Regions from separate parts of the Agromyces sp. NPDC056389 genome, predicted to be linked through region 2. Evidence: riboswitches for the same ligand, from Rfam matches in the RefSeq annotation. Region 2 holds a riboswitch; the other holds the start of a gene.
The links. Region 2 has a riboswitch for thiamine pyrophosphate ahead of ACFCVM_RS02875 (ECF transporter S component). Riboswitches for the same ligand answer to the same signal wherever they lie in the genome.

Region 1 (4,407 bases), 1.1 Mb from region 2:
GCCCACCACTCGGCCTCGACCTCTGCCGGCGTCGGCGCAGTGCGAGTGCCGCCGCGCGACCAGAGGCCGGCGAAGTGGTTGACGGGGCCGTGCCCGTCGCCGACCCCGAGGGCCTCGCCGTGACGCAGCGATTCCCGCAGCCAGCGGCGGGCCTCCGCGATCGCGGCCGGCCAGTCTCCGTGCTCGGCGGCGAGGGTCGCGATCGCCGACGAGAGCGAGCAACCGGTGCCGTGCGTCGCCGTCGTGGCGATGCGTTCGCCGCCGAAGTCGACGATCGTCGCGGTGGCGGCGTCGACGAGCGCGTCGGGCGCGGTGTCGCCGGCGAGGTGGCCGCCCTTCGCGAGCACTCGCACTCCGTAGCGCGCCGAGACGCTCTCGGCCTGCGCGATCGCCTCGGCCCACGTCGACGCGACGACCGGCGGCCCCTCGCCGGAGCCCGCGAGCACCGCGAGTTCGGCGAGGTTCGGGGTGACGAGGTCGGCGAGCGGCAACAGCTCGCGCATCGCCGATTCGGCGTCTGCGTCGAGCAGGCGGTCGCCGCTCGTGGCGACCATGACGGGGTCGAGCACGACGATCGGCGGACGGGTGCGTGCGAGCCAGTCGGCGACGGTGCGGATGACCTCGGCGTTCGCGAGCATGCCGAGCTTCACGGCGTCGATCGTGATGTCGTCGGAGATCGCCTCCAGCTGTGCCGCGAGGAAGCTCGCCGGTGGCACGTGAACGTCACGCACCCCGCGCGTGTTCTGGGCGGTCAGTGCGGTGATCGCGGCCATGCCGTAGCCGCCCACGGCGGCGATCGACTTCAGGTCGGCCTGGATGCCGGCACCTCCGGAGGGGTCGCTGCCGGCGATGCTCAGCACTCGTGCCGTCATCGCGCAGCCTCCCACCGGGCGGCGAGATCGCGGGCGGCTGCCCGCGGGTCGTCGGCCGAGCAGATCGCCGAGACGAGTGCGACGCCGGCGGCCCCGGCCTCGCGGAGCGGTGCGACATCGGCCGGCACGATGCCGCCGATCGCGACGCACGGCAGTTCCGCCTCCGCAGCGAAGCGCGCGAAGCCGTCGATGCCGAGGGCGGGCGGGTGATCGGGCTTCGTCGCCGTCGGCCTGATCACGCCGACACCGAGGTAGTCGACTGTGCCACGGGGCATCCGGCGCAGCGCCTCGAGGTGGGCGGGCGTGTTCGCGGTGAGTCCGATCACGGCGTCGGGTCCGAGCCGGTCGCGCGCGATGGCAGCCGCAGCGTCGTCCTGGCCGAGGTGCACGCCGTCGACGGGCACGCCGCTCGCCCGCGCCGCGATCGCGAGGTCGAGACGGTCGTTCACGAGCAGGGCCGCCCTCCCGCCGATCACCTCGGCGAAGGCCTCGAGCTGGGCGAGCAGCGCGGATGCCGCGGCGCCCTTGTCGCGTACCTGCACCACCCGCACGCCGCCCGCGACGGCCTCGGCCACGACGGAGACGACACCGCGCTCGCCGCAGAGGGCCGAGTCGGTGACGAGGTAGAGCGAGAGGTCGAGGGCCGTGCGCGCGTTCACGCGTCGGCCCCGGTCGCGACGCCGAACGCCGCGGTGGCGGATGCCACTGCAACGTCCCCGACTGTGTCGGAGACACGTGCGCGCTCCCGCACCTCTGCCGGGCCGACCGCCGCGAGCGCGTCGAGGAACCTGGGCGCGAACGTGCCGGGACCCTCGGCGCCGGCCGCGGCGAGCTCCGCGGCCACCGTGTAGACGAGCGCCGCGGCGACCGCGCCGGTGAAGGCGTCGTCGGCGATCGCGACGAATGCGGCCATCACCGCCCCGAGGGCGCATCCGCCGCCCGTGACGCGAGTGAGCAGGGCGTCGCCGTTCGAGATGCGCACCGTGCTGCGTCCGTCGGTGATGAGGTCGACCGGACCCGAGACGGCGACGACCGAGCCGAACCGGGCGGCGAGCAGCGCCGCGGCTTCGGCTGCTGCCTCGGTCGAGTCGGCGGCGTCGACGCCGCGCCCGCCCGCTCCGACGCCCGCGAGGGCGAGGATCTCGCTCGCGTTGCCGCGGATGACGGAGGGTCGCAGCTCGACGAGCTCATGCGCGAGTGCCGTGCGGATGGGCAGGGCACCGATGGCGACCGGGTCGAGGACCCACGGCGTGCCCGCTTCGTGGGCGGCGCCGACGGCCTCGCGAGCAGCAGCACGCTGTTCGGGCGACGGCGTGCCGAGATTCACGAGGAGGCCGCTCGCGATTCGCGCGAAGGCAGCCGACTCGCCGACGATGTCGACCATGGCGGGTGCGGCGCCGATCGCGAGCAGCGAGTTCGCGGTGAAGCCCGAGACCACGGTGTTCGTGATGCACTGCACGAGTGGCACGCGGTCGCGGAGACGGTCGAGCAGTTGTGCGCTCGAGTGGGCAGGGTCGATGGACAGACGATCGCTCAACGCGACATCCCTTCGCTAGTTCGAACTAGATCAGGTTCGACGGGTGTGTTCTCAGCCATGCCCGCTTCGGGTGAAGCGGCGCACGGCACCCCGTGTCACTGCGTCGAGCCTAGCGGCCGGAACGACGAGAGGCCCCGTGGCGTGCGCCACGGGGCCTCGGTCGTTCGGGTGCGTCAGGCGCGCGAGCGTGCGGCGCGCGTGATGCCGAAGGCGGCGCCGCCCGCGAGGAGCATCGCCAGGGCGAGCAGCATGATGCCGTTCGCGTCGACGCCGGTCTCGGCGAGGCCGGCGGCCGGCTTCGCGCCGGCGGTCGAGGCTGCCGCTGCCGGAGCCGTGCTCGAGCCCGTCGCACCGGGCGTGTTCGTCGCAGCGACCACGATGCCGGTGCTCGTGATCTCGTCGCCGTCGAGGAACACGACCACGTCGTGGTCGCCGGCCGGGGTGGCGGTGCCGATCGTGGCGAGGAGGATGAAGTCGCCGTTGCCGTCGGTCGTCGCAGTGCCGAGCGCCTGGGGCGTCGAGTGGAGCTCGACGTCGTACTGCGTGTTCGGCGCGAAGCCGGTGCCGGTGACGGTGATGGCGCCGCCTGGGACGAGGCTGCCCGTGACCGAGAGCTCGCCGACGATCGGCTCGACGGGGCCGGCGTTCTCCTCGCAGTCGGTCGGCACGGTCGCCGACGCGAGCACGACGTCGCCGTGCGCGGGTCCGGTGCGGACGACGACCTTGTGATCGCCGGAGTCCTCGGTGAACGAGATCGTGCGCTGCTCGGTGCCGTTCTCGGCGATCGCGAGGAAGTGCTGCGCCTCACCGTCGACGTAGACCACTGCCGACGTGGTCGCGTTGATCGCGTCGTCGGCGAGGGCGGGGTTGGTGACGGTGATGTCGACGGCGCCGCAGCTCGAGGCCGCGATGACGGCGGCGGCGTTCGCAGCCCCGAGTGCGCACGCCGAGGAGGTGCCCTGCCAGGTGCCGGCGCCTTCGCCGTCGAACGAGGTGACGGTCACCGTGTACGGCTGCTCGGTGAACTTGTCGAGTGCGAACGACTGGTCGAAGGACTCGCCGAAGGCGGCTCCGTCGAGGACGACGTCGCCGTCGATCTCGACGGTGACCGTGTTCGGGGTGAGGTTCGCCGGCACCGCGGGGGTGACGACGACGGTCTCGGTGATGGCGGGCTTCGCCTCGATGTCGATGTGCTTCTGGGTCGCGCCCGTGAACTTGTAGAAGCCCCAGTCGTAGATGTCGTACTCGCCGACATCCTTGTGGGCCCAGCGGAACTCGCCCGTCGCATACGGGATCAGCCACTTGCCGAGCTTCCACTGCTCGTACTGGTAGTCGGTGTGACTCACCTCGGCGACGGCGGGCGTCACGACGACCTCTTCGGTCACCTCGGGGGTGCCGGGGTCGGTCGAGTAGTCGGCGAGGTTCACGTCGAGCGAGATGCAGCTCGCAGTGACCGAGGGCGTCGATGCCGATGCCGGCGCGGCGGTGCCGACGACGGCGATGCCGGCGCCGAGCACGGCGATCATGAGCGCGGAGAGCGTGCGTTTCATGGGGTCCTTCGGGTACGCCGAATCGATTCGGCACGGAGAGCCCACGGCGGAATTTCGGGTTGCGCAGCGCGGACTCGTTGGGGTTGAAGGGAGTCTAGATACGCGATGCTCGAAAACGGACGGATTTCCCCGAATCACCCCCGGACTGGGGGACGTTCCGGTCGGCGGTACGGCCCGCGCCGGGCGGACGCAACGAGAACGGGGGCGGATGCCGCGTGGCATCCACCCCCGTTCGGTTCGCGCTGTCGTCAGCTCACGCGTCGCGTCCGGACTCGCACGATCGCATACGCCGCGCCGCCAGCGGCGATGAGGGCGAACGCGAGCCATCCGAGCACGTCGACGAACGCGGTGCCGGTCGAGGCCAGACCAGCGCTCGCCGAGCCCGCGCCGGAGCCTGCCGCGACCGTGATCGAGGCGCTTGCCACCTCGACGCCGTCGATCGTGACGA
Region 2 (4,407 bases):
CCGGGCAGCGACCCGCGCCGAGCTCCGCGCACCCGGCAGCGTCGAGCGCGCCTTCACTCGAGCGGATGCCTCGGGCGGCCGCCCCCAGCAGGGCGGCCCGTCGTTCGGCGGCATGTTCGCGGGCTCGCTGCTCGGCTCCGTCGCGGGTGTGGTCGTCGGCTCGGCGATCGCGCAGGCGTTCCTGCCCGACCCGTCGGCGTTCGAGGCCGGCGCCGATGGCGGTGCCGGTGATGCCGGTGCCGATGGCGGCGACGCTGCGGCGTCCGACGGCTACGACGCGTCGGGTGCCGACTCGGGCGGCGATTTCGGTGGCTTCGGCGACTTCGGCGGTGGCGATTTCGGTGGGGGCGGCGACTTCGGCTTCTGAGCACGCCCGGCCTTCGACGGCGGAGCCTGCGATGACGGCGGCAGCGGATAGGGTCGCATCATGAGCAAGCAGGACGGCTCGTCGCGCCAAGTGACCACCGGTCCGGTCGACGACTCGGCGACACCCATCCTGCACGTCGACATGGACGCGTTCTTCGTCTCCGTCGAACTGCTGAAGCGGCCCGAGCTGCGCGGCAAGCCCGTGCTGGTCGGCGGCACCGCCGGACGCGGTGTCGTGTCGGCGGCGAGCTACGAGGCCCGCAAGTACGGCGTCAACTCCGCCATGCCGATGTCTCTGGCCCTCCAGCGCTGCCCGAACGCGATCGTGCTGAGCGGCGACTACGCGAGCTACTCCGAGTACTCGCGGCGGGTCATGACGATCTTCGAAGAGGTCACGCCGCTCGTCGAGAAGCTCTCGATCGACGAGGCGTTCCTCGACGTGTCCGGCGCACGGCGGCTTCATGGCAGCCCCGCCCAGATCGCGTGGGGCCTGCGTCGACGCGTGCACGACGAGACCGGCCTCACCTGCTCGGTCGGCGTCGCGGCGACGAAGTTCGTCGCGAAGGTCGCCTCGAGCCGCGCGAAACCCGATGGCATGCTCGTCGTCCCGGCCGACCGCACGCTCGAGTTCCTGCACCCGTTGCCCGTCTCGGCACTCTGGGGGGTCGGCAAGGTCACCGAGGAGTCGCTCACCCGCATCGGGCTCCGTACCGTGGGCGACGTCGCCGCCATGCCCGCAGACGCGCTCGCACGGGCGCTGGGGCCAGCGCTTGCTGCGAAACTCGGCCACCTGTCGATGGGGGTCGACGCCCGCGACGTCGTCACCGGGCGTGAGGAGAAGAGCATCGGGCACGAGGTCACGTTCGGGTACGACCTCACCGACCTCGAACAGTTGCGACGCGAGCTGCTGCGTCTCTCCGACGACGTCGCGGTGCGGCTCCGTCGGGCCGGCGTCGTCGGGCGCACGGTCGTGCTGAAGCTGCGCTACGGCGACTTCCGCACCGTCACCCGGTCGCGCACGCTGGGGGAGCCGACCGACGTCGCGAGGCGCATCTACGACGAGGCATCCGCTGCGCTCGGCGAGCTCGCGGGCGACGGAGCCCGCATCCGTCTCATCGGCGTGCGCGCCGAGCAGCTCCGGCCCTCGGGCAGCGGCGCGATGCTGTGGGACCCCGACGAGGAGTGGCGCGAGGCCGAACGCACGATCGACGAGGTGACGGCGCGGTTCGGCCGTGGAGCGGTGCGGCCGGCCTCGCTCGTGAAGCGTGCGGCAGATCGGGTCGAATCGTCGCGTCGCACAGATCCTGACGGCGGCGACGTTCGCTGAACCGGTACCGGCGAATCTCGCAAGGGCTGGTTCGAGAGCAGGCGCGCCGGTAGCGTTGACTCATGGCTGAACTCGTTCTGGACCTCGCTGAGACCGTCGCCGGCGTCGGCGTGAAGACCTCGTACGGCGACCCCGTCGACATCGACGGCACCACGCTCGTGCCGGTGGCGCTCGGGTACTACGGTTTCGGCGCCGGCAGCGGCTCCGACGATGCGGGCGATCAGGCAGGGGGCGGCGGAGGCGGCGGCCTCTCCATTCCGCTCGGCGCATACGTCGGCCGCTCGGGCGACGTGCGCTTCGAACCGAACCTCATCGGGCTGCTGCTGGTCGCCACTCCGCTCGTCTGGGTCACGGGCAAGGCGCTCAAAATGGTGATCCGCGCGCTCAAGCGCTGACCTCGACGTCGGCGCGGCGCAGGCTGTTGCCGTCGACCACGCTGCCCGCGCCATCGGCGTATACTCGTGCTCGAACACGGGAGTCCGGTGAGCCGGGCTGAGAGGAAGGTTCTCAACCTTCGACCGTCGAACCTGATCTGGGTCATGCCAGCGCAGGGAGGCCAATCACATCTCAATTTCCCGTGCCTCTTTCCACGAATCGAAAGGGCACGACAGTGCACACTGCAGCATCAGAAACCAGCAGCCCCTCCACGCCCCGCAAGTCGCGCGACCTGCGCTGGCGAGTCGTCGACATCGTCGTCGCCAGCGTCATCGGCGTCGCGACCGGGCTCCTCTTCCTCTTCTGGAACAACGTCGGCTACGCGTGGTTCAGCGCCGCCGACGCGCTCACGCCGGGGCTCGGCGGCATCGCCGTCGGCATCTGGCTCATCGGCGGCGTGCTCGGCGGGCTCATCATCCGCAAGCCGGGTGCAGCGCTCTTCGTCGAACTGCTCGCCGCGATCGTCTCGGCCCTCGTCGGCAACCAGTGGGGCATCGAGACCATCTACTCCGGCGTGATGCAGGGCCTCGGCGCCGAGCTGGTGTTCGCGATCTTCGCCTACCGCCGCTTCGGCCTGGTGCCCGCGATGCTCGCGGGTGCCGCTGCCGGCGCCGCGGCGTGGACGCTCGAGCTCTTCACCTCGGGCAACCTCGCGAAATCGGCCGAGTTCCTCGGACTCTATTTCACGACCGTCGTCATCTCGGGTGCTGTGCTCGCCGGGCTGCTCGGCTGGCTCATCGTGCGCGGTCTCGCAGCGACGGGAGCACTCAGCCGATTCGCCGCCGGTCAAGACGTGGCACAGCGGGTCTGACGTGGGGCGTGATTCCGGTGTCACCCGGCCCGCGCGCGTGGAGGCGCGCGGGTGGGGGTGGCGGCACGCCGGGCGCAAGCGAGCCGCACTCGACGGCATCGACCTCGTCATCTCGCCGGGGGAGCGGGTGTTGCTGCTCGGCCCGTCGGGGTCGGGCAAGTCGACCCTCCTGCACGCACTCGCCGGGGTCCACGGCGGGGCCGAAGAGGGCGACGAGACCGGATCGCTGCTCATCGACGGTGCATGGCCCGGTTCCGTGCGCGGGCGGGCGAGTCTCGTGCTGCAGGATCCCGACTCGCAGGTGATCCTCGCGAAGGTCGGCGACGATGTGGCGTTCGGGTGCGAGAACCTCGGCGTTCCGCGTGACGAGATCTGGCCGCGCGTGCGGCGGGCGCTCGACGAGGTCGGTCTCGACCTGCCGCTCGATCACCCCACCAACGCGCTCTCCGGTGGCCAGAAGCAGCGGCTCGCGCTCGCGGGCGCCCTCGCGATGGGACCAGGGCTCCTGCTGCTCGACGAGCCGACGGCGAACCTCGATCCCGTCGGGGTCGGCGAGGTACGGCACGCGGTCGCTCGCACGCTCGATCGCACCGGCGCGACGTTCGTGGTCGTGGAGCATCGCGTCGACGTCTGGATCGACCTCGTCACCCGCGTGGTCGTGCTCGGCCGCGACGGACGCCTGATCGCCGACGGCGAGCCGCAGCATGTGCTCGCGACGCAGCGCGACGCGTTGCTCGCCGCAGGCGTCTGGGTGCCGGGGGTGCCGCCGGCGGTGTCGGCCGCGCGGCCCGCGCCCGCGGCATCCGTCGTCGATCTGGAGGGCATCGATCTCGCGATCGGTCGTCGAAGCGACGCCGTCGTGCGCAGCGGTCTCGCGCTCGCAGTGCCGCACGCCGCCTCGACGGTGCTCACCGGGCCGAACGGTGCGGGCAAGTCGACGCTGGCCCTCACCATGGGCGGGCTGCTCGCGCCGCTCGGCGGTCGTGTGCGCGCCTCGCACGAGCTCGCCGCCGGACTCAAGACGGATCCGATCCGGTGGCGGTCGCGCGAGCTGCTCACGCGCATCGGCACCGTCTTCCAGGAGCCCGAGCACCAGTTCGTCGCGTCGACCGTGCAGCGCGAACTCGAGGTCGCGCCGCGTGCGCTCGGACTCGACGCCGCGACGACGGCTCGGCGCACTCGCGAGGTGCTCGAACGCCTCGGACTCGACCGGCTCGCTGCGGCCAACCCGTTCACCCTGTCCGGCGGTGAGCAGCGTCGCCTCACGGTCGGGTGCGCGCTCGTCGCGCAGCCGGGTGTCGTCATCCTCGACGAGCCGACGTTCGGACAGGACCGACTCACGTGGATCGAACTCGTGACCCTGCTTCGCGGCCTCGTCGACGACGGCACGACGCTGTTGTCGGTCAGCCACGATGCGGCCTACCTCGACGCGCTCGGCGACCAGCACCTCGACCTCGGCAGCGACGCA

Region 1: it holds a riboswitch for thiamine pyrophosphate, as region 2 does, so the genes downstream of both, thiM (hydroxyethylthiazole kinase) here and ACFCVM_RS02875 (ECF transporter S component) in region 2, are expected to answer to the same signal.

What each region holds. Positions count from the first base shown of each region.
Region 1 is NZ_JBHJPN010000001.1:1,738,113-1,742,519, reverse strand. Features, by position in the region: gene ACFCVM_RS08075 (bifunctional hydroxymethylpyrimidine kinase/phosphomethylpyrimidine kinase) at 1-872, opposite strand, end outside; gene thiE (thiamine phosphate synthase) at 869-1,531, opposite strand; gene thiM (hydroxyethylthiazole kinase) at 1,528-2,409, opposite strand; TPP riboswitch at 2,400-2,512, opposite strand; gene ACFCVM_RS08060 (hypothetical protein) at 2,583-3,959, opposite strand; gene ACFCVM_RS08055 (fibronectin type III domain-containing protein) at 4,208-4,407, opposite strand, start outside.
Region 2 is NZ_JBHJPN010000001.1:588,369-592,775, reverse strand. Features, by position in the region: gene ACFCVM_RS02890 (hypothetical protein) at 1-367, shown strand, start outside; gene ACFCVM_RS02885 (DNA polymerase IV) at 428-1,693, shown strand; gene ACFCVM_RS02880 (hypothetical protein) at 1,756-2,088, shown strand; TPP riboswitch at 2,155-2,264, shown strand; gene ACFCVM_RS02875 (ECF transporter S component) at 2,304-2,939, shown strand; gene ACFCVM_RS02870 (ABC transporter ATP-binding protein) at 2,941-4,407, shown strand, end outside.